Regions from separate parts of the Marinomonas phycocola genome, predicted to be linked through region 2. Evidence: predicted binding sites of a transcription regulator. Region 2 holds the regulator's gene; each other region holds the start of a gene.
The links. Region 2 encodes sigma-54, which starts transcription at its own class of promoters, with help from an activator protein. Its sites were predicted from a motif close to TGGCACNNNNNTTGCTNT; they were not measured.

Region 1: glnA (glutamate--ammonia ligase) is a predicted target of sigma-54. The motif match lies at 2,777-2,794, and genes of this name have one in related genera.
Region 3: flgF (flagellar basal-body rod protein FlgF) is a predicted target of sigma-54. The motif match lies at 3,951-3,968, and genes of this name have one in related genera.

Annotation. Positions count from the first base shown of each region.
Region 1 covers NZ_JBLIXL010000007.1:78,838-89,803, reverse strand. The annotation lists gene glnL (nitrogen regulation protein NR(II)) at 6-1,073, opposite strand; gene glnA (glutamate--ammonia ligase) at 1,282-2,688, opposite strand; gene thiI (tRNA uracil 4-sulfurtransferase ThiI) at 3,024-4,475, shown strand; gene typA (translational GTPase TypA) at 4,760-6,580, shown strand; gene ACMUMJ_RS07325 (murein transglycosylase domain-containing protein) at 6,882-8,063, opposite strand; gene ACMUMJ_RS07320 (MurR/RpiR family transcriptional regulator) at 8,228-9,118, opposite strand; gene ACMUMJ_RS07315 (TRAP transporter substrate-binding protein) at 9,558-10,604, shown strand; gene ACMUMJ_RS07310 (TRAP transporter small permease subunit) at 10,741-10,966, shown strand, end outside.
Region 2 covers NZ_JBLIXL010000001.1:276,744-287,709, reverse strand. The annotation lists gene mlaE (lipid asymmetry maintenance ABC transporter permease subunit MlaE) at 1-340, opposite strand, end outside; gene ACMUMJ_RS01400 (ATP-binding cassette domain-containing protein) at 337-1,110, opposite strand; gene ACMUMJ_RS01395 (calcium/sodium antiporter) at 1,310-2,272, shown strand; gene lptC (LPS export ABC transporter periplasmic protein LptC) at 2,305-2,865, shown strand; gene lptA (lipopolysaccharide transport periplasmic protein LptA) at 2,840-3,355, shown strand; gene lptB (LPS export ABC transporter ATP-binding protein) at 3,355-4,080, shown strand; gene ACMUMJ_RS01375 (RNA polymerase factor sigma-54) at 4,155-5,636, shown strand; gene ACMUMJ_RS01370 (PTS sugar transporter subunit IIA) at 5,654-6,109, shown strand; gene ACMUMJ_RS01365 (HPr family phosphocarrier protein) at 6,112-6,381, shown strand; gene mgtE (magnesium transporter) at 6,406-7,758, shown strand; gene yjgA (ribosome biogenesis factor YjgA) at 7,765-8,295, shown strand; gene ACMUMJ_RS01350 (carbon-nitrogen hydrolase family protein) at 8,335-9,162, opposite strand; gene ACMUMJ_RS01345 (YhdP family phospholipid transporter) at 9,169-10,966, opposite strand, start outside.
Region 3 covers NZ_JBLIXL010000006.1:6,046-17,011, reverse strand. The annotation lists gene ACMUMJ_RS06105 (CheR family methyltransferase) at 1-339, shown strand, start outside; gene flgB (flagellar basal body rod protein FlgB) at 591-995, shown strand; gene flgC (flagellar basal body rod protein FlgC) at 998-1,447, shown strand; gene ACMUMJ_RS06090 (flagellar hook assembly protein FlgD) at 1,457-2,149, shown strand; gene ACMUMJ_RS06085 (flagellar hook protein FlgE) at 2,162-3,859, shown strand; gene flgF (flagellar basal-body rod protein FlgF) at 4,004-4,747, shown strand; gene flgG (flagellar basal-body rod protein FlgG) at 4,820-5,605, shown strand; gene flgH (flagellar basal body L-ring protein FlgH) at 5,625-6,287, shown strand; gene ACMUMJ_RS06065 (flagellar basal body P-ring protein FlgI) at 6,311-7,396, shown strand; gene flgJ (flagellar assembly peptidoglycan hydrolase FlgJ) at 7,445-8,455, shown strand; gene flgK (flagellar hook-associated protein FlgK) at 8,572-10,551, shown strand; gene flgL (flagellar hook-associated protein FlgL) at 10,555-10,966, shown strand, end outside.

The DNA of each region.
Region 1 (10,966 bases), on a different contig from region 2:
TCCTTTTAGCCTTGGACTGCTGTCTCTATTGGCAAGTAAATATTAAATTCAGTGTTCTCCGGCTGGCTATTGCATTCAATAAGGCCGTGATGCTGATGAACGATAGATTGAGCAATGGATAGGCCTAATCCTGTGCCATCTGGACGACCACTTACCATTGGGTAAAATAGTGTTTTTAGTAATGCTTCTGGGATGCCAGGCCCATTATCAATCACGCTAATGCAACAAACTAAACGATGACGCCTGGTTCCTATTGTGAACTGCCTTAATGCTCGGGTAACGATGGTGATGCATTTATCATTGGTTTGAGGGTTTTCGAGTAGTGCCTGCATGGCATTACGAGTAATGTTTAAGAGTGCTTGTATTAGTTGTGATTTATCCCCAATAAGATTTGGAATGCTTGGGTCGTAGTCTCTTAAGATCGTCAACTGCTGTTCTGACTCAACGCTAATCAACTGGTTTACTCGTTCAATTACTTTGTGAATATTAAGATTTTCGGTTTGCGGCAATTTACGAGGACCTAGTAATCGGTCTACGAGGTCTCGTAAACGATCGGACTCTTCAATGATGACTTGAGTGTAATCTTTCAGTGCTTCATCTTTGAAAGAACGGCTGATCAGTTGCGCAGCGCCACGAATTCCTCCTAGAGGGTTTTTTATTTCGTGGGCTAAGCTTCTCACAAGCTCTTTGCTGGTCTGATGAGTGGCGATAAACTCATCCTCTTGAGAAATCCGTTTCATATGGTCTCTAGGATACAGTTCGATTAGCAAGCTGTCCGTTGAGTGTAAGCTCATGATAGGGGTAACCGTATAATCGAGTAGCAGCTTCTTACCATTAGTCAGTAGTATTTCTGTTTCTCGTTTGGTATATGGGTAACCCGAAATCACAGCCGCTTCTAATGCCGCTAAACTGCTTTCATTTTCAAAAAATGCTTGGCTAATTTTTTGCCCATAAATCCGTCGACGACTGATCGCCAACAGTATTTCTGCTGCTGGGTTTAGATATTCAATTTGCAGATCTCGATTGAGCTGTAGTACTGCGGTAGATAAATGATCAATTAATACGTTATGCACAATGTGGCCTCTTTAATGACATTCTAGCAACTGCAAAATACGAACCAACATTTTGCTTTATAAAGTATCGATTTAAGTGAGTAGAAGAGGGAGGTTGACTCGTTTGTTGCTCTATTTTAGTGCATTTTTATCTTTTTTGTCTTTTTGAGGGCAAAAAAAAGCCCTGATATAGTTCAGGGCTTTTTTAGTGCGGTTAACTGAACTGTGATTAAACGCTGTAGTACAATTCAAACTCAAGTGGATGAGTTGTCATTGAAATGCGTTGTGCTTCACCAGACTTAAGATCGATATAAGCATCAATCATCTCATCAGTGAAAACACCTCCTTGAGTTAAGAAAGCGCGATCTTCGTCTAGACAGCTTAATGCTTCTTCTAGGCTAGCGGCTACTGTAGGAATCGCGAGCGCTTCTTCAGCGGGTAAATCATACAAATCTTTATCTGCTGCATCGCCTGGGTGAATCTTGTTTTTGATTCCGTCGATACCTGCCATTAACATTGCAGAGAATGCTAGGTATGGGTTTGCCGTTGGATCAGGGAAACGTGCTTCAATGCGCTTACCTTTAGGGCTAGCTACATAAGGAATACGGATAGACGCAGAACGGTTGCGTGCAGAGTATGCCAACATAACAGGTGCTTCGAAACCAGGAACAAGGCGCTTGTAAGAGTTGGTTGAAGCGTTTGTGAATGCGTTCAATGCTTTAGCGTGCTTGATGATACCGCCAATGTAGTAAAGCGCCATCTCTGAAAGACCAGCGTATTGATCGCCAGCAAATTGGTTTTCGCCATCTTTCCAGAAAGACTGGTGAACGTGCATACCAGAGCCGTTATCACCAACGATTGGCTTAGGCATGAATGTCGCTGTTTTGCCGTAAGCGTGAGCAACATTGTGTACGCAGTATTTAAGTACTTGAACTTCATCGGCTTTTTTAACCAATGTGTTGAACTTAACACCAATTTCGTTTTGACCAGCAGTCGCTACTTCGTGGTGATGTACTTCGATGTCTAAGCCCATTGCTTCCATGGCGTTACACATAGCGCCACGAAGGTCGTGATGAGAATCTACAGGAGGTACTGGGAAATATCCACCTTTAACGAAAGGGCGGTGACCCATGTTGCCACCTTCGATTTTCTTGTTAGAAGACCAAGCCGCTTCTTCAGAGTTTATTTCAACGGAAGAGCCAGACATGTCTGATTTCCATTTCACATCATCAAAGATGAAAAACTCAGGTTCAGGGCCAAAGAAAGCAGTATCACCTAACCCCGTTGATTTTAGAAAATCTTCTGCGCGTAATGCAACAGAACGTGGATCACGATCATAGCCTTGCATTGTTGAAGGTTCGATGATGTTACAACGTACGATAATTGTTGTATCTTCAGTAAAAGGGTCTAATAGAGCTGTATCATCTTGTGGCAACATGATCATGTCAGATTCGTTAATGCCTTTCCAACCAGCAATGGAAGAACCATCGAACATTTGACCATTCTCAAAGAATTCTTCATCAACAGTGCTTGCTGGAATAGTAACGTGTTGTTCTTTACCTTTGAAATCGGTAAAACGAAGGTCTACCCACTTCGCATCGTTTTCAGCAATCAACTCAAGGGTCTTGATTGACATAAGTTGTTCTCCATTAAAAGTTTAGGCGAAATAAAAATTTCGATCAGTCTATAAAAGGCTTCAAAGTGGAAGCCGTGTTACCATTAAGAAAGCACATCTTGTGCCAAAATAAAAGAGAGAAATTAAAAACCTTTGTTTTTCAATGTTTTAGGTTTTTGATGGAATTCTTTGCACGTAAATGGCTCAATTGAGTGCGTTAAAACGATACGTATTGTGATCTTTTAGTGCGTCTGAAATGTTTTATGATTTGTTTTGGTGCGAATATAAATTTTTATGCACGATTAAAGTTCTCTATAATGGCCGAACGAATAATAACCCCTTGAAGTCAGTTTAATATGAAATTTGTTGTTAAGTTTTTTGCTGAAATTACGGTCAAAAGCCGCCCCGTTAGAAAAGCCCTTATCAAACAGTTAAGGCATAACGTTCGTTTAGTACTGCGTAAGCTAGACGGGGACGTTGTTGTGTCCGGAAACTGGGACTTTATTGAAGTCATGTCTGATCAAGATCACCTACGAGATGAATTTATTGAGCATTTAAGTCGTATAGCGGGTATCGCTCATTTTCATTTTGTACGTGAATTTGAATTTACGGATTTAGATGGTGTTGCATTAGAAGCAAAAAAATCTTACAGCGATGCACTAAAAGGCGCTGTATTTGCAGTGAGAGTACGCCGCGTTGGTAGTCACAATTTTAGCTCAGTAGAAGCGGAGTGCCATATTGGTGGCTGTTTAAAAGAATGGTGTGAAGCTGATTCGGTGCGTTTGAAAAAACCAGATGTCTTGGTGCCCATTGAAATTAGAAATAACACTGTTTGGATCATTGAACAAAAAACAACCGGTTTAGGCGGTTATCCTATCGGCTCTCAAGATCCTGTATTGTCATTAATCTCTGGTGGTTATGACTCAACCGTATCTTCTTATTTAACTATCAGTCGAGGCTTAAAAACGCATTTTTGTTTCTTTAATCTAGGTGGTGATACGCATGAAATCGGTGTGAAACAGGTGTCCAACTTTATTTGGAAAAAGTACGGCTCCGAAATTAATGTGAAATTTGTCACCATACCGTTCGAAGATGTGGTGACGGAAATCCTTACGAAAGTCGACAATTCACAAATGGGCGTTATTCTCAAACGAATGATGCTAAGAGCGGCGACTAAAATAATGCCCGTAGTCGGCGCTCAAGCATTGGTCACGGGTGAAAGTGTGGCTCAAGTATCAAGTCAAACACTGATTAACCTGAAAGTAATTGATCAAGTGACGGAAGAATTGGTGCTAAGGCCTTTGATTACGGAAAATAAGCAAGAAATTATCGATCTTGCTAAATCCATCGGCACGGCGCCTTTTGCAGCCAGTATTCCTGAATATTGCGGCGTCATTTCTGTTAAGCCAACCACACGTGCTAAGTTGTTTAAAATAGAGCATCAAGAAACGAAGTTTGATTTTGATGTATTAGATCTAGCCGTTGAAAATGCGAAAATCGAATCCATTCAAAATGTGTTAGATGATGTGGAAAAACAACATCAAGGCGATGTTCCTGTTGTTCGTGTGCCAGTATCAGATGAAATAATTGTCGATATTCGTCATCCAGATGAGATTGACAAAAAACCGCTAAAAGTAATGGGGCATCAAGTCATTGAAATGCCGTTTTTTACCATTAACACCCGTTGGTCCTCCTTAGATCAGGAGGCATCGTATCTTCTTTACTGTGGTAAGGGCGTAATGAGCCGGATTCATGCATCGAGTTTATTGGGGCAAGGTAGGCAAAATATTGGTGTGTATTTACCTTAGTTTTGAACTGTGCTTTTGTATTGTTTTCAAACGATTTACCCAATTTTGAGAAGCCGCTTTTTTGTTTTTTCGTACACATAACCAACGAATACTGAAAGTAAAGCGACGTTAAGAGGAAATGTTTTTTTCTTATTTTTCGTTTCTGTCATGGGAACTTCATGAATATAAGGGTACAATTGCGCGAAATTTTATCCCAAATGAACAATAATTAAGCATTTAGTCTTATTTAAGGCTAGGTGCTTTTGTTGTGAAATATTGCACATGCTAAAGGCAGAAAAAACTCAATGTCTAATAATATCGATAAGTTACGTAATGTAGCTATTATTGCCCACGTTGACCATGGCAAAACAACGTTGGTTGATAAGCTTCTGAGCCAATCAGGTACACTAGATCGTAAAGATGCAGATTCCGAGCGTATCATGGACTCAAACGATCAAGAAAAGGAGCGTGGGATTACCATTTTGGCGAAGAACACTGCCATTCGCTGGAATGATTACCGTATTAATATCGTAGACACACCTGGACACGCTGATTTCGGTGGTGAAGTTGAGCGTGTATTGTCTATGGTTGACTGTGTTTGTTTGTTGGTTGATGCGGTTGATGGTCCAATGCCGCAAACGCGTTTTGTAACGTCGAAAGCATTTGAACAAGGTCTGCGTCCAATTGTTGTTATCAACAAAGTTGACCGTCCTGGTGCTCGCCCTGATTGGGTTATGGATCAAGTTTTTGATCTTTTTGATAGCCTTGGAGCAACAGAAGAGCAATTAGACTTCCCTGTTATTTATGCTTCGGCAATCAATGGTATTGCTGGTGATGATCCAGAAAACCTAGCGGAAGACATGACTCCTCTTTATCAAATGATTGTTGATAGCGTTCCTGCTCCAGACGTTGATCCAGAAGGCACCTTCCAAATGCAAATCTCAGCATTGGACTATGACAGCTATGTTGGCGTAATTGGTGTAGGCCGTATCACTCGTGGTTCTTTAGCGCCAAACCAGCAAGTTGTGGTGAAATCCGCTGATGGTTCTGAGCGTAAAGGTAAAGTATTAAATGTTAAAGGCTACTTAGGTCTTGAACGTATCGATACAGATCTTGCTGGTGCAGGTGACATCGTTTGTATTAATGGTATCGATAAACTCAGTATTTCGGATACTTTGTGCGACCCATTGTGTGTTGAAGCTTTGCCTGCACTAAGTGTTGACGAGCCGACAGTAAGCATGAACTTCATCGTAAATAACTCTCCCTTTGCGGGTAAGGAAGGTAAGTTCGTAACAACACGTAATATTAAAGATCGTTTGGATCAAGAGTTGATTCACAACGTCGCGTTACGTGTTGCTGAAGGTGATACGCCAGATAAGTTTATCGTCTCTGGTCGTGGTGAATTACACCTTTCTGTATTGATCGAAACGATGCGTCGTGAAGGTTTTGAAATGGGTGTATCTCGCCCAGAAGTAGTGACTAAAGAAATCGACGGCAAAATGTGCGAACCGTTTGAACGTGTTGTTATTGATGTTGAAGATCAGCATCAAGGTTCAATCATGGAAGAGCTTGGTTTACGTAAAGGTGAGCTAACAAACATGGAGCCAGATGGTAAAGGTCGTACACGCCTTGAGTTTATGATGCCTTCACGTGGTCTAATTGGTTTTCGTGGTTTGTTCCTAACCTTAACTTCTGGTTCTGGCATTTTGACCAGTGTATTTGATCACTATGGCCCAGTAAAAGATGGCGAAGTACAGAGCCGTAAAAACGGTGTACTAGTCAGTATGCTTACGGGTAAAACAGCCGCTTATGCACTGTTTAATCTACAAAGCCGTGGTCGTATGTTCTTAGGGCATGGTGTTGAAGTGTATGAAGGTCAAATTATTGGTATTCATTCACGTGATAACGATTTAGCGATTAACCCAATTAAGGGTAAGCAGCTAACTAACGTACGTGCTTCTGGTACTGACGAGGCGTTAACCTTGACTCCACCAATTAAGCACACACTTGAACAAGCGCTTGAGTTCATCGAAGATGATGAATTAGTAGAAGTGACACCTGAAAGCATCCGTCTTCGTAAGAAATTGCTAACAGAAAACGAGCGTAAACGTAGCGGTCGTAAGTAATCATTCATTGTTGCAAGCAATGTTTGAATTAGGCATTGCTTCAACGTGACTGACATAAGCAATTTAATGGTTTAAAAATCCTCGCCAATGGTGAGGATTTTTTTGTTTGGTTGATAATGATTCCCTTCCTTACTTCTTCTCATATATGTCATAGGGTTGAGGGTGATCTCTTTGCCCACAGTCTATATCAAACACAAATGCTAGACATATAGACATCAAAAAATAGCTTTTATATTTTATAGGCGTAGTGAGTTTTTCTTAGGCTCGCTTGTGACACAGTATTGATTGTTATTTTCATTGTTCACCTTTCATAACCTGCCTTGGCTTTGGTCACTTTTTCTAAATAGTATCGAGATTCAGATCTAGGGTGATCGTAGCGTAACTTTTTATACACATTGCTGGTGGAGGTTTGGTTTATCTTTTCCATAGCACGTGTTCGGTTGCTGTCAAAGGTTTTCAATACATTCCCTGTGCCGCCATTATAGGCTGAGATCATGGAGTATTCTTGGCTGAGTTTATTGGTCACTTTCACGAGATATCGTGTTTGTAATATATAGAGGTAAGCGCTGCCGATATCGATGTTGCTTTCAGGGGAGAAGAGCACTTCTTTTGTAGGTTGGCCTGATCTTTTCTTCACTAGGTTATAAACGTCTTTTCCTGCGGTAGAAGGCACGACTTGCATTAAACCATAAGCATTTGCTGGGCTTACGGCGTAAGGGTTAAACGAGCTTTCTGTTTCAATGATGCCATAGATAAGAGCGGGAGATAGGCCATAGCGGTTCGCGGCGGCGAGAACGTAATCGCTGTATTTTTCTTGGCGAAGATGTTGGTGTTGTTCTACCAGTTTGAATTCAACCGCATACACGGTGGCGTTGTTGCTGTTGGACTTTTTCAGTTTATTAGTAACGAGATACTCTGAATACCGGCGCGCACGCCAAGGGTATCTTACGAGTTTGCCATCATGATCCATCACTTGAGGGTACAGAAAAGGCACCCCGTCGGTGTTTGGTGTGGCACTGGAAAAGATATCGGTTTTGCTTGGGTCGGAGGTGGTTAATAGGGTAGTGGTGACCGCGTGCTTTAAGGTCTCCACAGGTGAGTCTGTGGTTAAGGTCTCGACACGTACCAAGCCTCGATCAAAATCAACAATGGCTCTTGCTTGATAATCGTTAATGTATTTGACGTACTTTTTCTTTTCGGGCAGTTCACTGTTCTTATCACCCCAAATGTCATTTACTTTTTGATTAAGCTCTTCATAGAGCGCTTTCACTGCCTTGATCTCGTCTTTAATGACATTACGGCTGCTTTTCACTTGTTCCGCTATGGATTTTATATCTTCAATGTCATCGATGTTTTTTATCTGCTTCGACAATTTCTCAATAGACGAAACGGATTTGCAGCCATTTAATGTGAGTAGTAATAAGCCAACGGAAACAAAAGTCGATGTGCGAATGATTTTTTTAAACATCAAATAGTTACTCATATAAAGACGCTGTAAATGTGTGCTCTGTCGTGTTTATGTTTGGCCCTTGCACGTTTGTTAACGATATGGGTACCACTGGGCAGAGGTTTCACAGTATACAAAAAATAAAAAACCGTAAAGCCAAGAATGTGCTGCGGCTGATTGATGCTGGTAGTTTTTGTACTTTATTTGGTTCTCTTTTTAAATCGCTCGGTTAGGTCGAACATGTCTTCTAATTCTCGCATGCGTTTTGATGTTTGTGACCACAATCTTTCTTCAAGGGCGACAATTATTGATTCGGCGAAAAATAGCGTAACCACGCCAGAATCCCAGCCAGACTTTCCTTCTATACGAATCGGTAACGTATGTTCAGAATAATCCGCAACGGGAGAAAGCCATTGATCCGTGAAAAGGATGATTTTTGCGCCGCGTGCTTTTAGTAGGCGACCAGCGGTAATAAGGTCCTGCTCGTAGCGACGTACATCAAACATAATAACAACGTCGTTTTCTTGTATTTTCAGTAAATGATGTGGCCACAAAGACGCCGCTTCAGGAAAGAGATGAACATCTTCACGAATGACATTTAGGTGCGTATTTAAATATCGGGCAAACGCACTGGTAATACGACCTCCAAGAATATGAAGGGCGTGTTCTTGATCGGCTAGTAGATCGATAATCGCATCGAATTGCTCGTGATTAATTTGATTCAGACTGTGACGTAGATTTGTCGTGACTGTGTCCGCGACTCGATTTAAGGTGTGCTCTTTTGGTGCGTCTGCTGCCCACCGATCGTGCTTAGCAATCGGGTCTGATAGGGTTTGTTGCAGCTCTTCTTTGAGTTCTTTTTGAAATGTTGTAAAGCTGGTAAAGCCAATTCTTTTCAAAGTACGCATGACGGTGGGGGTCGAGATGCCACCGTTTTCGGATAACTCTGTAATCGAGACCAAACCCGACATAGGGTAATTGATCAGTAAGTAATTAACCAGCTTTAACTCTGCTGGGCTAAAGAGATTGAGCTGGGAGCGAAACAGCTCAGCAATGGTATGGCTATCGGTATTGATTGGTGTGTTATTCATAATATGCACTCTGTTGCCGCTCTAAATAGTGTTGTGTTCGGCATTATACGTTATTTGAGCACGGCACTAACAACCCTCCCTTACGTGTTTTTTCCCAATAGGTAAGCTCTGAATATGTGCTCAAAATAGGTGCTTAGGTGTGCGTAATGGGTGCGTTTTCAAGTTATTAGATTTGTTTAAATAATAAACATATTTCTATTGTGTTAATAAATTGACATAAATCAAATATGATGTATAAATATTTACTAGGTTATTATTTATCGTTGTCTATTTGATTGATAGTAATAATGAGCAGTAAGCGCTAGAAGGTCTGAAAAATTTCTTGAAGTTCGTAATACAGAGTGCCTTTTGTTTCAGCAGTTTATGCAAATTTTTTATATAAGCTGTTTTTCATAATGCAAAAGCCTAAAACTATTGATCGTTATGGAGAGGAAAGAAAATGAATAAGAACAAACGCGATTTTATTAAAAAAGCCGTCGTAGGTGGGGCTGCCGCTGCAACGTTAGGGGCATCTAATGCTCAGGCAAAAACAGCTCCGATTAAATGGCGCTTACAAACGTACGCTGGCGCGGCATTAGGCGAACATGTTATTAAACCTGCGGTGGATGCGTTTAATAAAGCGGCCAATGGGGAAATGGAAATCGAACTGTATTATGCCGACCAACTTGTTCCTACGCCAGAGCTTTTCCGTGCTCTGCAAAACGGCACGATTGATGCGGTTCAAAGTGATGATGATTCCATGGGTGCACCTGTTGATATCTCGGTTTTCGGTGGTTATTTTCCTTTTGCTACCCGTTATAGCCTTGATGTACCTGTGCTGTTTGAACAATACGGTTTAAAAGAAATTTGGGCAGAAGCCTATGATGAAGTGGGTGTGAAATGGTTGAGTGCAGGCGCGTGGGACCCATGCCATTTTGCAACAAAAGAACCCATCCGTAGTTTGGCCGATTTAAAAGGAAAAAGAATTTTCACCTTCCCAACCGCTGGCCGTTTCCTAAATCGCTTTGGTGTTATTCCCGTCACTTTACCTTGGGAAGACATTGAAGTGGCACTGCAAACGGGCGAATTAGATGGTATTGCGTGGTCGGGCATAACTGAGGATTACACGGTCGGTTGGGCCGATGCGACGAACTATTTCTTAACCAATAATATTTCAGGGGCATGGAGTGGTTCTTTCTTTGCCAACAATGATTCTTGGAATGAACTGCCAGAACATTTAAAAGAGTTGTGGAAGTTGTGTATGGATAGTTCTCATTACTATCGCCAGCACTGGTATTGGGGGGGAGAGGCGAAACTGAGAACAGAAGGCACTAAGATGGAGCTGACATCCATTCCTGATGAAGAATGGGCCATTGTGGAAGACGAGGCGCATAAATTCTGGGATGAAGTTGCGGAAACAAGTGATCGTACCAAAAAGGTTGTCGACATCTTTAAGAAATACAATGACACCATGTCGAAGGCGGGTAGGCCATATCGTTACAGTTAATGTGTCATGATTACGTTGGTCTTTTTGGTTCTGTTTAAAAAGACCCGCGTCATCGCAATGCGAGATATGGGGAAATAATGACGTTCTCTTATTAGAGGGCGACTCTTAATAACCTCTCTATTCTGAGGACGTTATTGTGTATAACGCAATTCAAGCCTACATAAGATTCATCTATAAATTCAATCGTGGTATGGGTGTCATCGCTATGTATTTAGTGTTGATTATGATGGGTATTTTGCTTTTTTCATCCATATCCAAAAGTGTTGGGTCACCACAAATTTGGGTAATTGAAATGGCACAATTTACCATGGCGGCTTACTACTTATTAGGTGGCGGCTATTCGATGCAAATGGATTCGCATG
Region 2 (10,966 bases):
CAGAACACGCCCTTCCAGCAAATAATAAAGCAGTCACTACTGGACCAAGCTCTCGCAACAAGGTTAACGCAACCAGTTGGCCTACCGATTGTTCAGAGCCAAATTTCACTAAAATCGAATACCCTTGAAGAGATAAGACCATCCCAATAAACAAACCTGACACAACCACAATCACCAGAGATAAAAATCCCACTGAGTAGATTTGTTTATTTAATAACGTCAATGCCCCCATGAATGAACGTGGCCGATGAAAAACCGACTGACAGAGTAATAACCCCGCTCGGCCGACGGCTTCCAGCCAATCAAACACAACGCCACCTAAAGTTGAAATACGCTTCATTGTTTTTTCAAACCCAAATCGTCCAAATAAGAACTCGCAGGATAATGGAACGGAACAGGCCCATCTGGTAAGCCCCCTAAAAACTGCACCACTCTCTCATCTTCAGAACTGCGAATTTCATCAGGCGTCCCATGGGCAATCACGCTCGCATTCGAAAGAATGTACACATAATCTGCAATTGAAAGAGATTCAGTAACATCATGAGAAACTAATACTGACGTAACCTCTACAGAGTCATTCAAGCGTTTAATAAGCTCCACAACCACCCCCATAGATATAGGGTCCTGTCCAGTAAAAGGCTCATCATACAAAACCAAATCAGGATCAAGAGCAATAGCCCTTGCTAGCGCCGCTCGCCTAGCCATGCCACCTGAAAGTTCGGATGGCATAAGTTGAGCCGCACCTCTTAAACCAACACTTTCAAGTTTCATTAAAACGATGTCTCTAATAATGTCTTCTTTATAGGCTGTGTGCTCTCTTAGTGGGAAAGCCACATTATCAAAAACAGTCATATCCGAAAATAAAGCACCGCTTTGAAAAAGCATGCCCATTTTTTTTCGTAACAGATAAAGGTCTGATCGAGAAAGCAAAGGCACCTCTTGATCATTTACAACAATGCGCCCTTTTGAAGGATACAACTGCCCACCGATTAAACGCAGCAAAGTTGTTTTCCCCGTACCGCTTGGCCCCATAATCGCCGTAATTTTCCCTTTTGGAATACGAATAGAAACATCTTCATAAATGGCTCTATCACCCCGAGAAAAACTCATCCTTTGAATATCAACATAGTATTCTGACAAAGACCCTTCCTTCTTTCATACGCTATAAAGCGATACTACCATCGACATTAATTAAAGAGAATGCAAATAGAAAGGATTTATCTGGATATAAACCGAGGTCAAGTCTTGAATTTAACTCATAAACTTCATTAAATAACACTCCTTTCGAAAAATGAGAGTTAAACCTTAAATGCTACTTTTTATTGCTGCACTGATATCTGGCTTAATCATACTGGTTATTAGCTCTGATAAGTTTATTGAGCACTCTGCATTAGTCGCAGAAAAATTGAATATTAGCCCTATAATTATTGGCTTAACACTTGTAGCATTAGGAACCTCAGCGCCTGAAATGGTTGTTTCTGCAATCGCTGCAATAGACGGTGCGCCTGAAATTGCTATCGGTAACGTTTTAGGCTCAAATATCGCCAACGTCGCTTTGGTGTTTGGGTCAACCTTATTCATTAACGCAATATCAATAAAAAAAGGCTTGACTACAAAAGAAGTGCCTTTATTAATGTTTATCACCTTACTTGTTGGTGCAGTTCTTTACGACTTACACCTTAGTCTCTTTGATGGTCTCATACTTATCAGTGCTTTCATTGTGGTATTAACCCTTCTTCTCAGAGGAGGAAATAGCCTTGAAGAAGAATTTGGCGATGAATTACCAGATGCCGATTCTACCACCTTATCAAAATCTCTTTTAATTGCTCTTATCGGTCTTGCTGCGCTAATAGGCAGTTCAAAACTATTGGTTTGGGGCGCCATTGGCATCGCTCAGTTCTTCGGTGTCAGTGAATTATTAATTGGCTTGACCATCATCGCTATTGGCACCAGTTTGCCTGAGCTGGCAGCATCAATAACCAGCGTAAGAAAAGGTCATCACGATATTGCAATCGGTAACATCCTTGGGTCCAACTTATTCAACCTTGCCACAGTACTTCCATTACCAGCAATTCTCGCTCCTGGAATTATCTCCAGCAGCATTTTAAACCGAGATTATTTATGGGTGCTTGGCACAACAACACTCTTTTGTTTGCTTATTATTTTGTTCAATACAAGAAAGCAATCAAGCATACCGAAATGGGTAGGAATTCCACTCATTGCAGGGTACGCATCGTATTTGTATATCCTTTATCAATCCAGCATTAGCTAACCAGAAACTCACGACAACCAAAAGGCTAGCAAATGAAAAAATGGCAACTCCTCTCCCTATTTATTGGTGGATTACTCTTGTTTTTTTTCGCTTTTTACATGGGACTTACACCTAAAAAATCCTTGATTGAAACTAGGGCACTCGATAGTGCCCCTGACTATTTCTTGATTGATGTAAACATTATGGCATTTGATCTCACAGGCAAACAAATTGAGACACTCAATGCAAAAGAGCTAAAACACTACAATAAATCAAACGAATCACATTTAGAAAAACCAGATTTAGCTCGATTTCAACAAGGAAAAAGTTGGATTGCAAAAAGTGACTTTGGCCTTATAAATGAATCAACTAAAGACATCATATTAAAAAGTAACAGTGAAATTATTCATACTGGAAAAACGGGTAATGCTATCCATTTAAACTCGGATAAAATAACCTATAACGAAACAAAGCAGCAGTTTCTTGCCTCAGGCAACTCAATCTTACAGTCAGGCGAAGGCGTCACTCAAGCTAACATAATTAGCGTGAACATTAATGACGAAAAAATATCATTAAGCGGAGAAGTAAATGGTCAATACACAACAGCTAAGTAAACAACTGATCGCACTCGCCATCTTAACTTCCAGCACTCTAACATTCGCGTTAGACAATGATTTACAGAGCCAGTTAAACATCGAAGCGGATACAGCCTATTTCGATCAAAAGACGGGAACTGCTATTTACGAGGGCAATGTCACTGTCAGTCAAGGCTCCATCTTAATTTCAGCAGACTACCTAAAAGTTACCAGCACACTTGATACAAAACAATTCAATCAACTTGATGCCACAGGCTCTCCTGCAAAATTCAGCCAGCAAATAGATGCCGATGGAAACAAGATAATCAGCCATGGAGATAAAATTCTTTATCGAACAGTAGACGCAATACTTGAACTGAATGGCCAAAGCTATGTAAATTTAAAAGGGGATGAAATAAAAGCCGACTTCATTCAGTACATGATTGATAAAGGCACTTTCACAGCTCGGAAAAATAACTCTGGCCGAGTTAATATGACCTTAACACCACAGACAAAAGAAGCACAATAATGGCATTACTAGAAGCAAAAAATCTTGCCAAAAGCTACAAGAAACGACCTGTGGTAATCGATGTTTCTCTCTCTGTCGAGTCAGGCCAAGCGGTTGGGCTCTTAGGGCCAAACGGAGCAGGTAAAACAACCTGTTTTTATATGATTGTTGGTATGGTAAAAAACGATGCAGGTGAAATTTTAATTGACAGAGAGCCTGTCACACACTTAGCAATGCACTCGCGAGCTCAAAAAGGCATTGGCTATCTTCCTCAAGAAGCATCCATATTTCGTAAAATGTCTGTAGAAGATAACATCCACGCTATTTTAGAAACAAGAAAGGATTTGAATACAAGTCAACGTAAAAAAGAACTTGAAAAGTTACTGGAAGAATTCCACATCACACACATCAAAAAAAACCTAGGAATGGCACTTTCTGGTGGAGAACGCCGACGAGCTGAAATTGCTAGAGCGTTGGCAACCAACCCAAAGTTCATTTTACTTGACGAGCCCTTCGCGGGCGTCGATCCTATTTCCGTTGGCGATATCAAACAAATAATTAGACAACTGCAAGATAGCGGCATTGGCGTACTCATTACAGACCATAATGTTAGGGAAACATTAGATATTTGCGATAAAGCCTACATAGTAGGAAATGGTCATATTATTGCATCTGGCGATGCAGAGACTATTATTAATAACGATCAAGTAAAAAAGGTTTATTTAGGAGAGAACTTCCGTCTTTAGTCTTTTAATTTTCCCTAAAAAGGGAGTACTATGCATAACTCGTTCCAACATAACCACACAAAAAGCGTTTCTATATGAAGCAGTCTCTACAATTGAAAATGGGTCAGCAACTGACCATGACACCACAGTTGCAGCAAGCAATACGCTTATTGCAACTTTCTACCATCGACTTACAACAAGAAATTCATGAATTCCTTGAATCGAACCCATTATTAGAAATTGATGATGAAGAAAATGCATCTGAATCTACTCAAAACGAATTAAACTCAGAATCGGATCAAAAAAAACAAGAAGACTTAAACCATCAAAATCAAGAAGAAGCCAAACTTGAATCTGAATGGACAGACAATATCCCTGAAGAGTTGTCTATCGATAGCTCTTGGGAAGATACATTTCAAAGCTCAGCAGCTGTTTCTGATTCTCAAAGTTTTGAAGGTGATTTTGACTTCGAAAGTCGAAACTCTGCTGCGGAAAGTATACAAGACCATCTAATCTGGCAATTAAATCTCACAACAATGTCAGATAGAGACCTTGAAATAGCTTATTCTTTTATAGAAAGCGTGCAACCTGATGGCTACCTGAGCACACCTATTAATGAAATATGGGTGTCCTTACAAGAGCACATTGACGATCTGGAAGAAGACGAGATTCTTGCTGTCCAACACAGACTTCAGCGCTTTGATCCTATTGGGGTATGCTCTGTTGATTTAAGAGAGTGTTTATTAGTTCAGCTAGAAGCTTACTCAGCACACCCTCTATACAAAAACACCCGTCTGGTTGTTGATCAGTACTTACACCTTTTAGGAAACAGAGACTTTGCTCAGCTTTGCCGACGAGCAAAACTCAAAGAAGACACCTTAAAAGAAGTCATTCAACTTATTCAACAACTCAATCCACGCCCAGGAAGCCTGATCGACGTAGATGATACAGATTATGTCATTCCGGATGTATCGGTGAAAAAGAAAAATGGTGTGTGGCAAGTAGAACTCAATAATGATGCATTGCCTCCAGTGAAAATCAATAAAGCCTATTCCACTATTGCGAGCACACTCAAAAACACCGAAGATGCAACGTACATAAAAAACTCCTTACAAGAAGCCAAGTGGTTTATTAAAAGCCTTCAAAGCCGAAATGAAACACTGTTAAAGGTAGCGAGTTGCATCGTAAAAAAACAAATAGACTTTTTTGAACTCGGTGAAGAAGCAATGAAGCCAATGGTTTTACATGATGTTGCCGAGGAAGTCGGCATGCATGAATCCACGATTTCCCGAGTTACAACACAAAAATACATGCATACACCAAAAGGAATCTTCGAGCTAAAATACTTTTTCTCTAGCCATGTAAACACCGCATCAGGTGATGGATGCTCATCAACAGCAATTAGAGCAATGATTAAAAAACTGGTTGCGGATGAACCCGCAAAAAAACCGTTAAGCGACAATAAATTAGCCACTATACTGGAAGAACAAGGCATAAATGTAGCAAGACGAACTGTTGCAAAATACAGAGAAGCAATGAATATTCCACCATCAAATGAAAGAAAACGTTTAGTTTAATTTTGGATTAAAGACTCATGTCACTTATCACTATGTTAAAACCGGAACTTGTTCTGGCAAAACAAAATATAGTTAGTAAAAAGCGAGCCCTAGAAAGCATCGCCAACGCGGTATCCGATAGATTGCATTGCGATAAAAATGCCATATACAGCGGTTTATTATCAAGAGAGAAACTCGGAAGCACAGGCATTGGCGAGGGCATTGCCATCCCCCATTGCCGTTTAGAATCCGCTAACCATGCTGCTATTTTAATCATGTCTTTGGAAAGTCCTATTGATTTCGACTCTATTGACCGTAAACCAGTAGATTTAATTTTCGCACTAATTGTGCCTCCGAATGAGTGCGATGCACATCTTTCGACACTTGCACAAATTGCGCAGTTGGCCCAATCTCCTAATGGCTTAAACTCATTAAGAGAAACACAAACCAATGAATCATTATTTGTAGCGTTCGAAAAATTACTACAAGGATAATTATGCAAGAACAATCTATTACTATCATCAATAAGTTAGGCTTGCATGCTAGAGCGGCAGGTAAACTAGTAGAAACAACGTCTCGGTTTGGTTGCGACATTACCATTGAAAAAGACGGTCGCAATGTCGACGGAAAAAGCATTATGGCAATGATGATGTTAGCGGCAGGCAAAGGAACTGAGATTACGATTAAAGCCAATGGTGACGATGAAGATAATGCATTGGTAGCGATCATTGATCTTATCAACAATCGTTTTGGTGAAGAAGAGTAGATTTTTACCTAAGAAAAAGAAAACATGTCTAAGCAAGAAACTTTAAAGCATTTAAAAACCGTTACAGCGTCTTTAGAAGCTGGCACTACTTCTCAGATACGTTATCTACTTAATGGCGCACTTCCTGCTCAGGATGTAGCTCGCCTATTAGAATCCTCTCCTCCAAAAGAAAGGCAACTTCTCTGGGACTTTGTCGATGATGAAAATGAAGGAGAAATCCTACAGTATTTAACAGAAGACGTTAGTATCCCCTTTTTAAAAAAAATGGATACCAAACAACTTCTCGCTGTATCAGAAAAGTTTGAAACCGATGATCTTGCAGACATTCTTCAACACCTACCAGAAACCATTGTTACAGAAGTGCTGGCATCCATGTCAGCACAAGACCGCTCTAGAGTCGAAACACTATTAAGCTATCCAGAAGACTCTGCCGGCGGCTTAATGAATACCGATACGATAACAATCCGCCCCAACATTACCGTAGACATTGCCTTTCGCTTCTTAAGAAGACACAACAAACTCCCAGACATGACGGACAATTTATTAGTCGTAAGTCGGTCTGATCGATTTTTAGGAACACTTCCACTCACTAAATTACTTGTCGCAGACATTAACTCAACCATTCGTGAAATAATGGATACGGAAACAACCATTATTACAGCCAATACTTCATCAAGCGAAGTCGCCCAACTATTCGAAAAATTAGATTTAGTCTCAGCTCCAGTAATCGATGAAAAGAACGGTAAACTATTAGGCCGAATAACAATAGATGACGTAGTTGACGTTATACGAGACGAAGCAGAGCACTCCATGCTAAGCATGGCAGGTCTTGATGATGACGAAGACACCTTCGCCCCTGTAATGAAAACAACCAGACGAAGAGCCGTTTGGCTAGGCATTAACTTAATTACCGCATTTATTGCCTCTTATGTTATAGGCCTTTTTCAAGGCACATTAGACCAAGTCGTTGCCCTAGCCATCCTGATGCCCATTGTTGCCAGTATGGGGGGTATCGCTGGCTCACAAGTTCTTACATTAGTGATACGGGGGATCGCATTAGGACAGATTGGATCGACAAATACACGTTGGTTATTAAACAGAGAAATCATTGTTGGCGTGCTAAATGGCATACTCTGGGCCACAGTTGTAGCCATATTAACTGCATTCTGGTTTGACAACTTCAAGATAGCCTATATTATAGCTGGCGCAATCATTATTAACCTTTTGTTTGCCGCTATGACAGGTACACTTTTGCCAATAGCATTGAATCGCCTTGGAATTGACCCAGCCCTTGCAGGAAGCGTGATCTTAACCACAATAACAGATGTAGTGGGATTCCTTTCCTTTCTTGGATTAGCAACAATATTTCTTATTTAGGTTAACATGACAGAATTCGAACAGTTAGAAGACGACGAAAACTACAAAAGTAAAACTCAGATAAAAAGAGAAGTAGAAGCCTTACAAGTAATTGGTACTAAATTACTTGCTTTGAGTAAACAGCAACAGTTAAAAGTTGAGATGTCAGAAACATTGCGTGCAGCTCTTTTAGAGGCCACTCGAATAAAACAACGAGAAGCAATGCGCAGACACATGCAATACATTGGTCGCATTATGCGCAATGAAGATCATGAAGCTATTGCAGCAAGAATTGCTTTGTTTGACAGCTCATCAGCCGCTCATAACAAATTATTTCACTCTTTAGAAAGTCAAAGGGATTCTTTAATTGGAGAAAATAGCGCGACTGAAGTGCAAAAATATTTAAAAGAAAACCCAAGCATCGATATTCAGCACTTTAGACAGCTTGTTAGACAGTCAATAAAGGAACTTGCTGAAGGTAAAAAAACATCTGCTCGCAAAAAACTGTTTAAATATCTGCGTGAAATAAAAGAAACAAAATTAGGTATTAATCTGTAAACGCATTTAAATATCACTAGGAATGTACTTACGAGATAGTTAAATAAAACGTCTATGTTCTAACACTGGCATAGACGTTTTGCATTCTAAAATACGATTCGTATCTATCTCAACATACAAGTTATCTGGGACATTCTCTAATTGTCCAAGATTCTCTCCCCAGGGCGAATAACACACACTATGACCATAAGTTTGTCTAATTTTTGTATGATAACCGCATTGGTTCACCCCTAACAAAAACACTTGATTTTCTATCGCTCGTGATTGCAATAAAACGTCCCAATGGGCCTCACCCGTCACATAAGTAAATGCCGCAGGAACCACTATTAACTCAGCCCCCATTTCAACCAAGATGCGAAATAACTCAGGGAAGCGCAAGTCATAGCAAATAGACAAACCTACTTTTACCCCATCAACATCGATTACAACGGGCGTTAGATCCCCCGGCTCAATAAAATCAGATTCTTTATACTTCCCTACACCATCAGAGACATTGACATCAAACAGATGAATCTTGTCATAACGTGCACACAAACCAGAAATAGGGGAAAAAACCAAACAAGACTGCCTTACTCTTTTTCCTTGCACAACACTGCCATTAGGCCTTGCTAAAGAAGGGTGTGAGCCGAGAATAATCCAAACAGAGTTCTGTTGAGATAACGCGGTTAACGTTGCATAAATTTCATCTTGAACCTGCTCTTGCTCAACCAGTACCCTCATGTTCTTCCCATCAAACAAGAGTGCATTTTCAGGTAAAACAATTAATTGAGAGCCCGCTTCAACGGCATTGATAATACGTAATTTAATTTCAGCTAAATTCGTCCTCCAATCTGAACCACTGGTCAATTGAACTGCACATAACTTCATTTTAAATTACCTTTGTATTGGTTGATACTTGATTGTTTTTATCTCGGGATCATCAAAAGAGCCTTTTACTTCATACTGAACACTGGTCACTTTCGACAGCTGATCTCCTATCAACTTATCTGTAATAAATAACAACCCAGCCACTTGTGGTGCACCCAAAAGAAGACCTGCAATGGGTAAACTGTTGCCCAATGGAAAACTCGCTGTAAGCCTTTCATCAAGAGTCTCAGTTATCAAGTTTGCCTCACCCGCAAGAACAAACTCTGCGGTTGGAGAGCTAATCTCTATTGGCGATGCTGTATTTACAATACCATCTTTTAAAGAGAGCCCTCCTTTAAAAGTGTCGTATGTCAAACCTGGTTCATACACATCCGTAAAATCAAGAGCAAGTCGACGGGCTAACGCATTAATATTAAAAATGCCCAATGCTTTCAAAAATGGAGGCAAGCGATCAATTTGAGTAAATTTACCTTTTTTAGCATTAAACACAATGCGACCAGATACTGACTCTTTATCAAAATAAAGAGGATGCCCCAACCAACTCAAATTCACATCAACACTGTATTCTTTTGATGTTAAAAACGGTGTGGGCGCAAATTTTCTGGTGAGCTCTGCCGCATCTCCCCCTTCGATAGAAATAACCAATTCCACATTTGAACGTCCATCTTGATCTTGCCAAAACAAACTGCCGCTGAAATGCCCTTTCGAAAGCTTTGTCGTAATAGGCTGGACCCTTACTCGATGCCCTTCATTAATTAAAGACATCGCCCAGTCTCCGTAACTCGCTCCATTGTAAATAAGCTCATCAACCTGAACATCGATGTTAGGGACCTGTGACGCTTTAATAGGTGACTTTTTAGCGTCTTCAGCATCATTGGACTCAGGAGAAGACCAATTAATATACCCTGCGTGTAATAGGTATTTATTGTCTGTTTTACTCAACTTTATATTGGCCTCATCAGAATCTATTTGAAATACTTCAGGGGCAATTAAACGATCATAAGACAATTTAACATTATGAAAATCATTTGAATCATTTATCAATACAGCGTCTGCTATAAACTGAATTTGATTCAGCCAGCTCGGGATCTCTACAACCTCCCTTGATGTAACATTATCAACGTCATTAGCGTATTTTCCATAAGCGCTCAACCAATCAGAAAAATTCACAAATGGTAACTGGCCTATTAAATTGAAACCGGGTTCAATTTTATCCACTAAAGGACGATTTGAACCAACCAGCAGTTCCCCCCCATTAATTTCACTGTCTTTTACTTTAAATCGAGTACGAACCAATTCATCATATTGCATCGTTACAACAAACTCTTGTTCAGCACCAAAAAGGCTCAATGAAAAATCTTTTATCTCCTCATCTGTTTTTTGAAAAGGCGTAGGTAAATCAATTGCACTACCAATAAGAGTGCTTTTCACATCAAGAAAAACATCGCCAACTGTATGGCTATTAATTGATAAATCAGCCTCATACGGAATGCCGCCAGAAGATGACTCAACCAACAATCGTGGTACATTTTGCCACTCTAAAACTTGCTTGAGATCGACCTCTCCCTCTAACGCAACTTTAATCTCTGTCACATCGTCACGTATTTTTGATGTCAAGATTGCTGTCGACTGCCCTCCGAATGCATCAAAGATCAACTTAGAATTCGTTAACCCATCATTCGAATGAAAATGTACCGCCCCCGACACCTGCTCGGCATCAAGATCCAAATTGTTAATTCTCAGATAATTGTCTAGAAACTCTAAATTTAAACCGACAACAGGTTCCCCTTCCTGTCTAAACAAA
Region 3 (10,966 bases), on a different contig from region 2:
ATTGTTCGTGGTCTCAGTGATGATTTGAAAAAACGCTACTTTGATAAATTAGATTCTGGATCATGGAAAATAAAAGCGCCTATACGTAGTCGTGTTGATTTTCGTTATTTGAACCTTATTGATTCATATTCAAGCCTAGGGAAGTTCGATGTTATTTTCTGTCGAAACGTTCTTATTTATTTTTCCCCTAACTTGAAGCTGGATATATTGACCAGAATGCATAAATCACTTAATCCTGGTGGGTATTTGTTTTTAGGGGGGTCGGAAGCGTTAAGTGGTCTGTCTTCTATGTTTGAAATTGTTCAGTGCCACCCTGGTATTGTCTATCGTGTTAAATGAATTGTATAAAGGACCTTCTTTAGCGGGTCGGTCCTGTTTTTATCTTCTGGTTTTCTTTTCTTTAGTGTTTTAGCTAATTACCTTCTTAATACTCCTTTTTTGTTTTTGCCTTTGTTGTTTTATTGCCGCTTTTTGCCGTCTCTGTTTTCTATTTCTTCTATCTTATTGATATTCAATGTTTTATTTTTTTGGCATCCATTTTGCTTAGTTTCTATTAGGGTTATTAATTGTTTGATTTTTGGGGTGTGTAGATGGCGATTACATTTGAAGGTGCGCTTGCAGGGCATGATAAAGCGTTGTTATTTCGAAGTGCTCGCTCTGCTGTATTGGCGAATAATATAGCCAATTCAGATACACCTAATTATAAAGCTCGTGATATTAGTTTTGAGTCAATGATGAGTCAATCTATGCGCAGTCAATTATCAATGGACGTAACGAATGAAAAGCATCTTTCTCAGACCTCAGGATTTACTTCTATTGATGCGGACGCTCTTTTGTATCGTACGCCTAGTCAGCCATCTTTGGATGGTAATACGGTTGATATGCAAAGAGAGCAAGCTGAGTTTGCTCAAAACTCTTTGCAGTTCGATACTAGTTTTTTGTTTCTGGATCGAAAAATTAGCGGTATGAAAAAAGCTCTATCAGGAGGGCGTTAGTAATGTCTTTAAATAATATTTTTGCCATTGCTGGGTCGGCAATGAGTGCTCAGTCTGTTCGTCTAAATACAGTAGCAAGTAATATTGCGAACGTGGACAGTGTTTCAAGCTCTGTCGATCAGACGTATCGTGCTCGTAAGCCTGTTTTCGCTGAAATGTTTGATGAGTCTATGAAGTCTCATGGTTGGAACAATGTAAATGATGATGGGATGGGTGCTGGGATTGGGGTGCAAATAAAGGGTATTGTTGAATCTGACGCCCCTTTGCAGCCTAGATATGAGCCTGATCATCCTATGGCAAATGAAACGGGTTTTGTTTTTTACCCGAATGTAAATCCAGTCGAAGAGATGGCGGATATGATGTCGGCTTCTCGGTCTTTTCAGACGAATGTTGAGATTATGAATTCGGCTAAAAGCATGATGCAGAAAGTCTTGACACTTGGTCAGTCTTAGGGGTGATGTATGTCTGAAATAAACAGTGGTTTTAGTAGTTTAATTGCTCAATATGGCACCGATAAAGCTAAGAAAAGCTCTGGGGTAGATGAGCAAACTGCAGTTGAAAAAGCGAACATTGGGGATCAAGATGTCTTTATGACTCTTTATATTGAGCAGCTAAAAAATCAAGACCCTACTGCTCCTCAAGATACAAATGACATGGTTGCTCAAATGTCTCAATTTAATCAGGTTGAGCAGTTGACGACCATTTCAACGCGTATCGAAGCTATGGCTGCGTCTTTAACATCCAGTCAGGCTCTTGGAGCGTCAACGCTGGTGGGTAAATCTGTGTTTGTGGCTCAGAATTCGGCAGAGCTTGTTGAGGGTGGTGATGTTTCTTTGAGAGTGGGCATACCTGACGATGTTCAGGGGACCACCTTGAAAATATCTAATGCAGATGGGAGTGTGGTTAATGAGTTTGAACTAACCTCAAAAGAATTTAAATGGGATGGTAGAGATAAGGATGGCAATTCATTGCCGTCTGGCAATTATACTTTCTCAGCAACTGGAAAAACGTTTGATGGTGATACTTTGGATTTAAGTACTCTGCTCCCTGCGCGAATTCAGGGGGTCACAATTAATGGTGCGAATGGCACTGAGCTTAATGTAGCTGGTCATGGCAAAATTAGCCTGACAGGTGGATTGGAAATAATAGGTTAATCGGAGGGCGTTATGGGATTTAATACAGCACTTTCAGGTATCAAGGCTTCTGCAGATTTTTTGAGCGCTACAGGTAATAACATTGCAAACTCCGATACAACTGGCTTTAAGCGTTCCCGAGTGGAGTTTGGTGATCTTTATAATACCAGTGTGGTTGGTGCAGGGAGCAATAATGCCATTGGTTCGGGTGTCAGTGTCAATAATGTGGCTCAGCAATTTGCCCCGGGTAATATTTCGGATACAGGTAGTAACCTAGATTTGGCAGTTGATGGGAATGGCTTTTTTGTTTTGGATGAAGGTGGTACTCAGATATACACTCGGGCTGGTGACTTTAAGTTGGACGAAGAGGGTTTCTTGGTTACTAATGATGGCGCGAATGTACAAGGTTATAATGCTGTAGATGGTATTGTCGGGGGTAATCTTGAGGATCTTATTGTACCAACAGAGCGTATTGCGCCGCAGGCTACTGCTGAGGTGGCTATTGAGGTCCAGTTGGATTTTAGATCGGATGATGTGCCTGCGTTTATAGTTGATGTATTCGATCCGACTGATCCTGAAACGTTTAATTATACTCAAACACAGACAGTTGCTGATGGTCAGGTTCCACCGCAAAATCATATAGTCACTTATTATTATGCTAAATCAGAGTTGCCGAACACGTATCAGGTGTACGCGACGGTTGATGGTTCTCCGACTGATGATAGTGGAGCGGAATGGCTTACGGATCAATTTATTACTTTTAATGGTGAGGATGGCTATCGAGATGCTCTTGGGGTGGTACAGCCTGGTGGGTCTCAGGTTCTTTATTCTGGCACAAATTTACCTCAGGTTTCAGATGTTGCTGCTCTGAATCAGGCGAATTTTTCCTTGGCAGGTAATTTAAATGGTATCGCCATTGCTGATTCCTTGGTTGTTGCAAATGTGATTGAACCATCGAATGTTAGTAGGAATGCTTTCGATCCAGCTGATCCTTCAAGTTACAATTATGGAAATACAAAAAATATTTATGATGCTTTAGGAGATGTCCATACGCTTGGTTATTATTTTATTCAGCAAGGCGAAGCAAACACGTATGAACTAAAAGTAACGGTTGATGGAAGGCAAACGTTTAATGACCCCGTTACAGGGCTTCCAACTCGTTTTGTACCTGAAGATACTGTGGTAACGTTTGATGTGTCGGGTAATTTGTCGGGAACGTTTGAAGGGTTTCCACCATTTGCAATATCGTCTCCTGTTCAGCTTTCTATTACAGGTTTTGATCCTACTGATCCAACTGCAGAGATTCCTGTGGATCTGACTGGTTCAACTCAATATGCATTGGACAGTAATGATGAATTTGAGCAGGATGGTTTTGCTGCGGGTGAGTTGCAAGGAGTGTCTTTTGATGAGGACGGTTCTTTGTTGGCAACTTATACTAATCAACAAACTGCAATTTTGGGGCAAGTGGCTTTGGCAACGTTTGACAATACAGATGGCTTAAGTCCTGTGGGGAATACGGCGTGGGCGGCAAGCTCTAGCTCTGGGGCGGCAAACGTTGGCCGAGCGAACACTGGGACGCTTGGTAGTATTCGAGGCGGTGCTCTTGAGGAGTCGAATGTGGACTTAACTTCTGAATTGGTTGCGTTGATCGAAGCTCAAAGGAACTATCAGGCAAACTCGAAAACCCTAGAGACAGAAAACACGGTAACTCAGACGATTATTAACTTATAATGATTATTTAGATCGATTTTTTAATTGATCTTCTTTAGCTTGATGTCGTTCTATGTGCATTAATAAGCTACCTTTCTAAAAGAATCTATACTGGCATACTTATTGTATTGTCTGTATAGATTCTTTTTTTTGAGGGTATGTTGAATGGATAGAGCACTCTACCTTGCCATGAGCGGTGGCAAACAGACTATGCACGCTCAAACGGTCCATGCTAATAATTTGGCAAATGTCAGTACAACAGGTTTTCGTTCTGATTTTGAACAAGCGCGTTCAATGCAAATTAATGGCGAGCACTTTCCTTCTCGTGTGTATGCAATGACAGAAAATCCTGGTACGCGTTTTGAATCGGGTGGATTGATTCAAACAGATCGTAATCTGGATATAGCCATCCAAGATAAAGGTTTTATTACCGTTCAAGATGAATTAGGGCGTGAGTCTTATACTCGTGCGGGTAACCTTCAAATTACATCCTCTGGCCAACTTGTAACCGCAACAGGATTGCCTGTTATGGGGAATGATGGGCCAATTTTTCTGCCTCCTCTAGATCAGATTAATTTTGGTGATGACGGTACGATTTCGATTGTTCCTCAGGGTGGAACCTTGGCTGAAATTGCTGTGATTAATCAAGTTAAACTGGTTTCTCCGGATACAAAGCAATTGGAAAAGGGGAGCAGTGGTTTGATATATGGGAAGGATGGTCAAGTATTTGATCAGAGCCCTGATGCAAAAATAATATCGGGGTTTATCGAAGGCAGTAATGTTAATGCGGTTGAAGAGATGACTCATATAATGAATTTATCTCGGCGTTTTGAGCTTAATATCAAAGTTATGGATACGGTTAGAAATAATGAAAATGCTGCGGCACGCATATTGCAGCGTAATGGTTAAAATAGCAGCAAAATAAGCACAAAATAAATTATCGCCGTATTGTTTTAGATAAATTAATAAGAAGGTAATAGTATGCATTCAGCGCTCTGGATTAGTAGAACAGGCTTAAGTGCAATGGATAAGCAATTGTCTGTTGTTTCAAATAACTTGGCAAACATATCTACTGTTGGCTTTAAGAAAGATAGGGCTGTATTTGAAGATCTTTTGTACCATACGGTGAGACAACCTGGAGGATTAAGTTCTCAAAACAATGAGTTGCCGTCGGGTTTGCAGATTGGGTCAGGTGTGCGAGTCACAGCGACGCAGAAAGATTTTTCAGAAGGTGACTATAATGTGACTGATCGTCAGCTTGATGTTGCAATTCAAGGTGACGGCTTTTTTCAAGTTTTGCAACCTGACGGAACTGTTGGTTATACAAGAGATGGTAGTTTTCAGTTAAACAGTGATGGGCAAATTGTTACTCCGAATGGTTTACTGCTTGAGCCTGCTGTGACGATTGATCCAGACGTAGTTGAGATTACTATAGGTGATGATGGCGTTGTTTCGGTGTTAAGAGCGGGTCAAACTGATACGGAAGAAGTTGGAGCGATAAATATTGCAGGCTTTATCAATTCATCGGGCCTTACTGCTATTGGTCAAAACTTATTTACCGAAACCAATGCCAGTGGTGCGCCGATTGTTGGTGTTCCTGGAGAGGATTCATTGGGGGGGCTGCGACAAGGGATGTTGGAAGCATCTAACGTGAATTCTGTTGAAGAACTGGTTAATTTGATAACAACTCAAAGAGCGTACGAAATGAATTCTAAAGTAATTTCGACGGCAGACTCTATGCTTGGTTTTGTTACTCAGCAGCTCTAAGGTGAGATTAGGTGGTATTATGAAACTGTTTACGTTAACTGTTTTTATGGTGTTTTTAGTTGGTTGTGCTGTCGTAGAACCCACCCCAACATCAGATGATCCATTTTATGCGCCAGTTATTCAGGAGCGTATTCAGGCGAATAATAGGGCGGATGGTAGTATTTATCAGGCTGGGATGGGGGACATCTTTTTTGGTGATAAAAAAGCAAGGCAAATTGGTGATATTCTTACTGTTAATTTGAGTGAAAGTACTCGATCAACCAAATCGAATGCGTCCAGTTTATCTAAATCGTCTTCTTCTACTATTACGAATCCAACCTTATTAGGGGTTCCTATCGGTCTGGATACAAACTTACCTAGTACCTCTACAGATTTTTCTGGTAGCGCGGATGCGAACCAAAGCAACAGTTTGTCAGGAAGTATTACGGTTACTGTTTACAATATTTATCCAAATGGGTTGCTTGCTGTTCGTGGTGAGAAATGGATTACACTTAATCGGGGTCAAGAATATATAAGGGTCTCTGGGTTGGTTAGAGATGCTGATATTGGTGCTGATAATACAATCAGCTCAACTCGCTTGGCGGATGCAAGGATTGCTTACTCCGGTACGGGTGAGCTTGCTGAAGGAAGCAAACAGGGGTGGTTAAGTCGGTTTGTTAATTCAAGCTGGATGCCGTTCTAACGAAATCTACTTAGGCTGATGTTATGAGATCGTTATTTATTTTTCTATTGTTGATTGTTTCTAGCTTTTCTTATGCAGAAAGATTAAAAGACATCACTTCTGTGGAAGGAGTTCGTGATAATAAATTGTTTGGATATGGTTTGGTTATTGGGTTAAACGGCACTGGAGACAGCACTGCGTTCACTGAGCAGAGTTTTGCCAGTATGTTGTCCCAATTTGGTATTACTTTGCCGGAAGGAGTGTCAACAGATTCAGATAATGTGGCTGCGGTTTCTTTAACTGCAACATTGCCTGCTTTTTCAAAACCGGGGCAGAATATTGATGTGACGGCATCTTCTATAGGCAATTCGAGCAGTTTAAGGGGGGGCACATTGTTGTTGTCTACTCTGAAAGGGGCTGATGGTGAGGTTTATGCTATTGCTCAGGGCAACTTAGTTGTTGGTGGGTTGGGTGTGCAAGGTGCGGATGGTTCTAGGCTATCAGTTAATATACCTACAGTAGGTCGTATTCCAAATGGCGCCTCGGTTGAAAGAGTTGTGCCAAGTAGCTTTAATCGTGGTGATACGTTGACTTTTAATTTGCATCGACCTGATTTTACGACAGCCAAGCATGTGACGGATCGCATTAATAACTTACTAGGGCCGAGTGTTGCTCAAACGTTAGATGCTACGTCTATACGTGTCTCTGCCCCGAGAGACCCTAGCCAACGAGTGGCTTTCTTATCAATTTTAGAAAACTTAGAAGTCGAGCTTGGAAAAGAGCGAGCTAAAATTGTGATTAACTCTCGTACGGGAACCATTATAATTGGTCAAAATGTAACAGTAACCCCAGCAGCCGTGACTCACGGTAGTCTTACGGTAACAATTAAAGAGAATCCAGAAATCGGTCAACCCAACGCATTGGCTGGAGGGGAGACGATTCTTGCTCCAAGAACCGAAATCACGGTTGATGAAGACAGTGGTCATATGTTTCTATTTGACCCAGGTGCTTCTCTCAATGACATTGTAAGGGCGGTTAATCAAGTGGGTGCGGCCCCTGGTGATGTAATGGCGATACTTGAAGGGTTAAAGCAAGCGGGTGCATTGAATGCTGATTTGGTTGTAATATGATGTTTGTTTAACTGAGTTGGATGCATAATATTTAGGTGGTGAGAAGTTATGAATAAAATTAATTCAAATGATTTTTATGCTGATTTCTCTTCATTGGCAGCATTGAAAACGCAAGCTCAAAAGGACCCTGGGGCTGCGTTGAAAAAAGTTGCTCAAGAGTTTGAGTCAATTTTTATTGGGATGCTACTAAAAAACATGCGCAGTTCTAATGAGCTGATTGGTGGGAGTGATTTGTTTTCTAGTAATCAAACTCGTCAATATGAAGAAATGTTAGATTCTCAAATGGCACAATCAATGGCGAAATCTGGTGGTGTTGGGTTGGCTGATGCGTTGATTAGGCAATTTGAAGGACGTGGTACGTCTGGTATTGCTCAGTTTGATTCTTCTGGGGGAGATACGGAGTTACTGCAAAATATAGCGACTCAAGACTTGGCTAAAATCCAATTGTTGGCTCAAGAGGCGAGTCGGCGTTTATTGGACAAGTCTGAGCGCATCGAGGCAGAGAGTGTTTCAAATAACCAACCTATAGGGAATGTCGCTGCGAATAGCTCTGCTCAATACGCTCCTGTTCCTGTAAAAAATGTGATATTTGAGTCACCCGAAGCGTTTGTTGAGCAGCTGTGGCCATTGGCAAAGCAAGCTGGAGAACAGCTTGGGGTCAATCCTAAAGCGATTTTAGCTCAGACGGCTTTGGAGACAGGGTGGGGGAAATTCCCTATTGCTAAGGCGGATGGAACGGCAAGTTTTAATATGTTTGGTATAAAAGCGGACTCACGTTGGGGAGGAGAGAGGGCTGTTGTTACAACGCTTGAATACGATAATGGTGTGGCTAAAAAGCAAAAAGCCCCTTTCAGAGCGTATGAATCCTTTGCGGAAAGCTTTAATGATTATGCTAATTTTCTTCAAACCAGTGAGCGGTATAAAGATGCCTTATTAGTTGGCGATAATGCGGCAATGTTTGCCGCTTATCTTCAAAAAGGTGGGTATGCCACCGATCCTAATTACAGTCAGAAAATAGACAGTATCCTTTCTAGTAAATGGTTTGAAACACTTCTTTAATCTGATTTAGTACTTTTCATAAATTGGTCAAGTTTTTGCATGCCTAACCGATAGACTTAATATCCTTGCTAACCTATTAGCATAAAAAAATTGAAGTGAAATCGAGGTGAGTCGTTATGAGTGCAAGCTTATATTCAATTGGATTGTCCGGTATTCAAGCCAGTAGTGCCCTTATTACTACAACTGGGCAGAATACAGCGAACGTTAATACGGCTGGGTTTAATCGACAAACTACGATTCTTACTTCCACGCTAAATGGCGGTGTTGCGATTCGTGATACTGATCGTGTAGTTGATCAATTCTTAAATCAGCAGGTTCGGGCGGATACATCTGCCAATAATTATTATGAAAAATATCATCAGTTGGCGACAACGGCTGATGAAATTGTCGGTGATCAGTCTGTTTCTTTAAATACTTACCTTGATAATATGTTCTCTGCGCTTCAAGCGGCAAACGCAGAGCCGACCAATTTGGCAACGAGAGATATCGTTCATACGAATATAACCAATATGGTGAGCCAGTTTAATGAGTTGGCTGGTTTTGTGGATAGTCAAAGTGATCTAGTGGATGGTCAACTCGGCACAGTGATTAATGAAATCAATGAAATAGCAGGTCAAATCGCTAATTTGAATGAAAAGATCTCAGTTCAAGAAGCTGTCGGTGGTCGTGTTGCTAATGAATTGAGAGATCAGCAAGAAGAATTGGCAAGAGGCATTAGTGAGATGATCGATGTGAAATTATCGTATGACTCTAATGGTCTAATGGAGCTTCAATTAAAAAATGGCCAGCCATTAGTTTTACAGGATGATGCGAAAGAGTTGATACTGTCTCCTAATGAGCAAAATCCTTCAGAGTTTGATCTGAAATTAGATTTTGGTCGTTATGAGATAGGCTTGAATAACGAGTCTCTGGGTGGACAGTTAGGCGCTTTAATGGACTATCGCAATGATATGCTAACGGAAATGGATCGACGCTTGGGGCAGCAGGCCATCGTTCTTGCTGATAGCATGAATTCTCAAAATGCATTAGGCCTAGATTATAACGGTGAGTATGGTAAAGATTTGCTTTCTTTAACATCGATACAGATCAATCAAAGCTCTGAAAATTCAAGCTTATTCCATGATGTTAATATTCGCCCTGAGACTGGAAAATCTCATGAAATAACGACAGATACTTACAGTTTAACAATGAGATCGGCAACCACATTTGATGTAACAGGTTTTGATTCTAATGGTAATGCAAACGGTGTTCTCGTTAGTGTTGATTTAAGCACGGCGGTTCCATCTGCCGATGGTTATGTGTCAATACCTGGTCTCGGCATTGAAGTTAGGCTACAAGAAGATCCAAATGTAACCTTTGCTAACGGCGATTTTTATCAGTTTACTCCCACTGATGGTGCCGCAGGAGGTATCTCTGTTGCTGCAAGTACGGGTGAACAACTGGCATTAAATGCACCGATTATTGTTTCAAGTGCGCTAACAAATATCTCGAACGCAGAGATTAGTCTGTCAGATATTACTGATGTCGATTTTGCAACCTCTGGTTTTGTTGCTGGTGGTGGTCTGGATGCAGCGGCACCGCAATCAATTCGATTTACGTTAGCAGATGAGTATGAAGTGATTGATGGTGGCGGGAATGTTTTGGCGACTGTATCTAATATCACTGACTATAATAATTTACTTGAGCAGGCTGGGTTGAACTCTGCTGGATACGATGTGTCTGTTTCGTCTATACCTACTCCTGGTGATTCTTTTGATATGTCGTTTAATTCTTCTGGATCAGGGGATAATTTTAATGGATTAAAATTGGCGGACCTACAAAATCAGAATTTGGTTGAAGGCGGAAGGTCTTATACTCAAAGTTATACGGCGATGGTGACTAACATTGGTAGCCAAACCCATTCATTGAAATTGAATATGGATTCCAGTGATACCGTTTTGCAACAGAGCTTAAATAGAAGGGATGAGATCTCTGCGGTGAGTATGGATGAAGAGGCTGTTAAGTTGGTCAGGTTTCAACAATCTTATTCCGCTTCAGCGCAAGTTATCACAGCGGCCAGAGACACGTTTCAAACATTATTAAGCGCAGTGAGGTAGATCATGAGAATTACCAATAATTTTATTTATCGTCAGTCTATTGAAGGTTTAACGAAAGCCAATGAGCGATATTTGGATGTGAATCGTAAGATCATAGAGCAATCGGAAATTGTTAAACCCAGTGATGATCCTGTTGGAGCAGGTCAGCTGCTGCAGTATGAAGCAAGCAACTTATTGATAGAACAATACTCGGAGAATGCGACATTCGCAAAAAATAGGTTAGGATATCAAGACGCTTCATTGGCGAGTTTAAGAAATATTTTAGACGCAATGGATATACTTAGAATTGAAGCGGAAAACTCGGCTTTTGATCAGAGTGATTTAAATTCAATTGCCTCTGAACTGGAGTCTCTGGTTTTATCATCAGCTGATTTGATGAATTCAAAAGGATCTGATGGTAAATACGTCTTTGCTG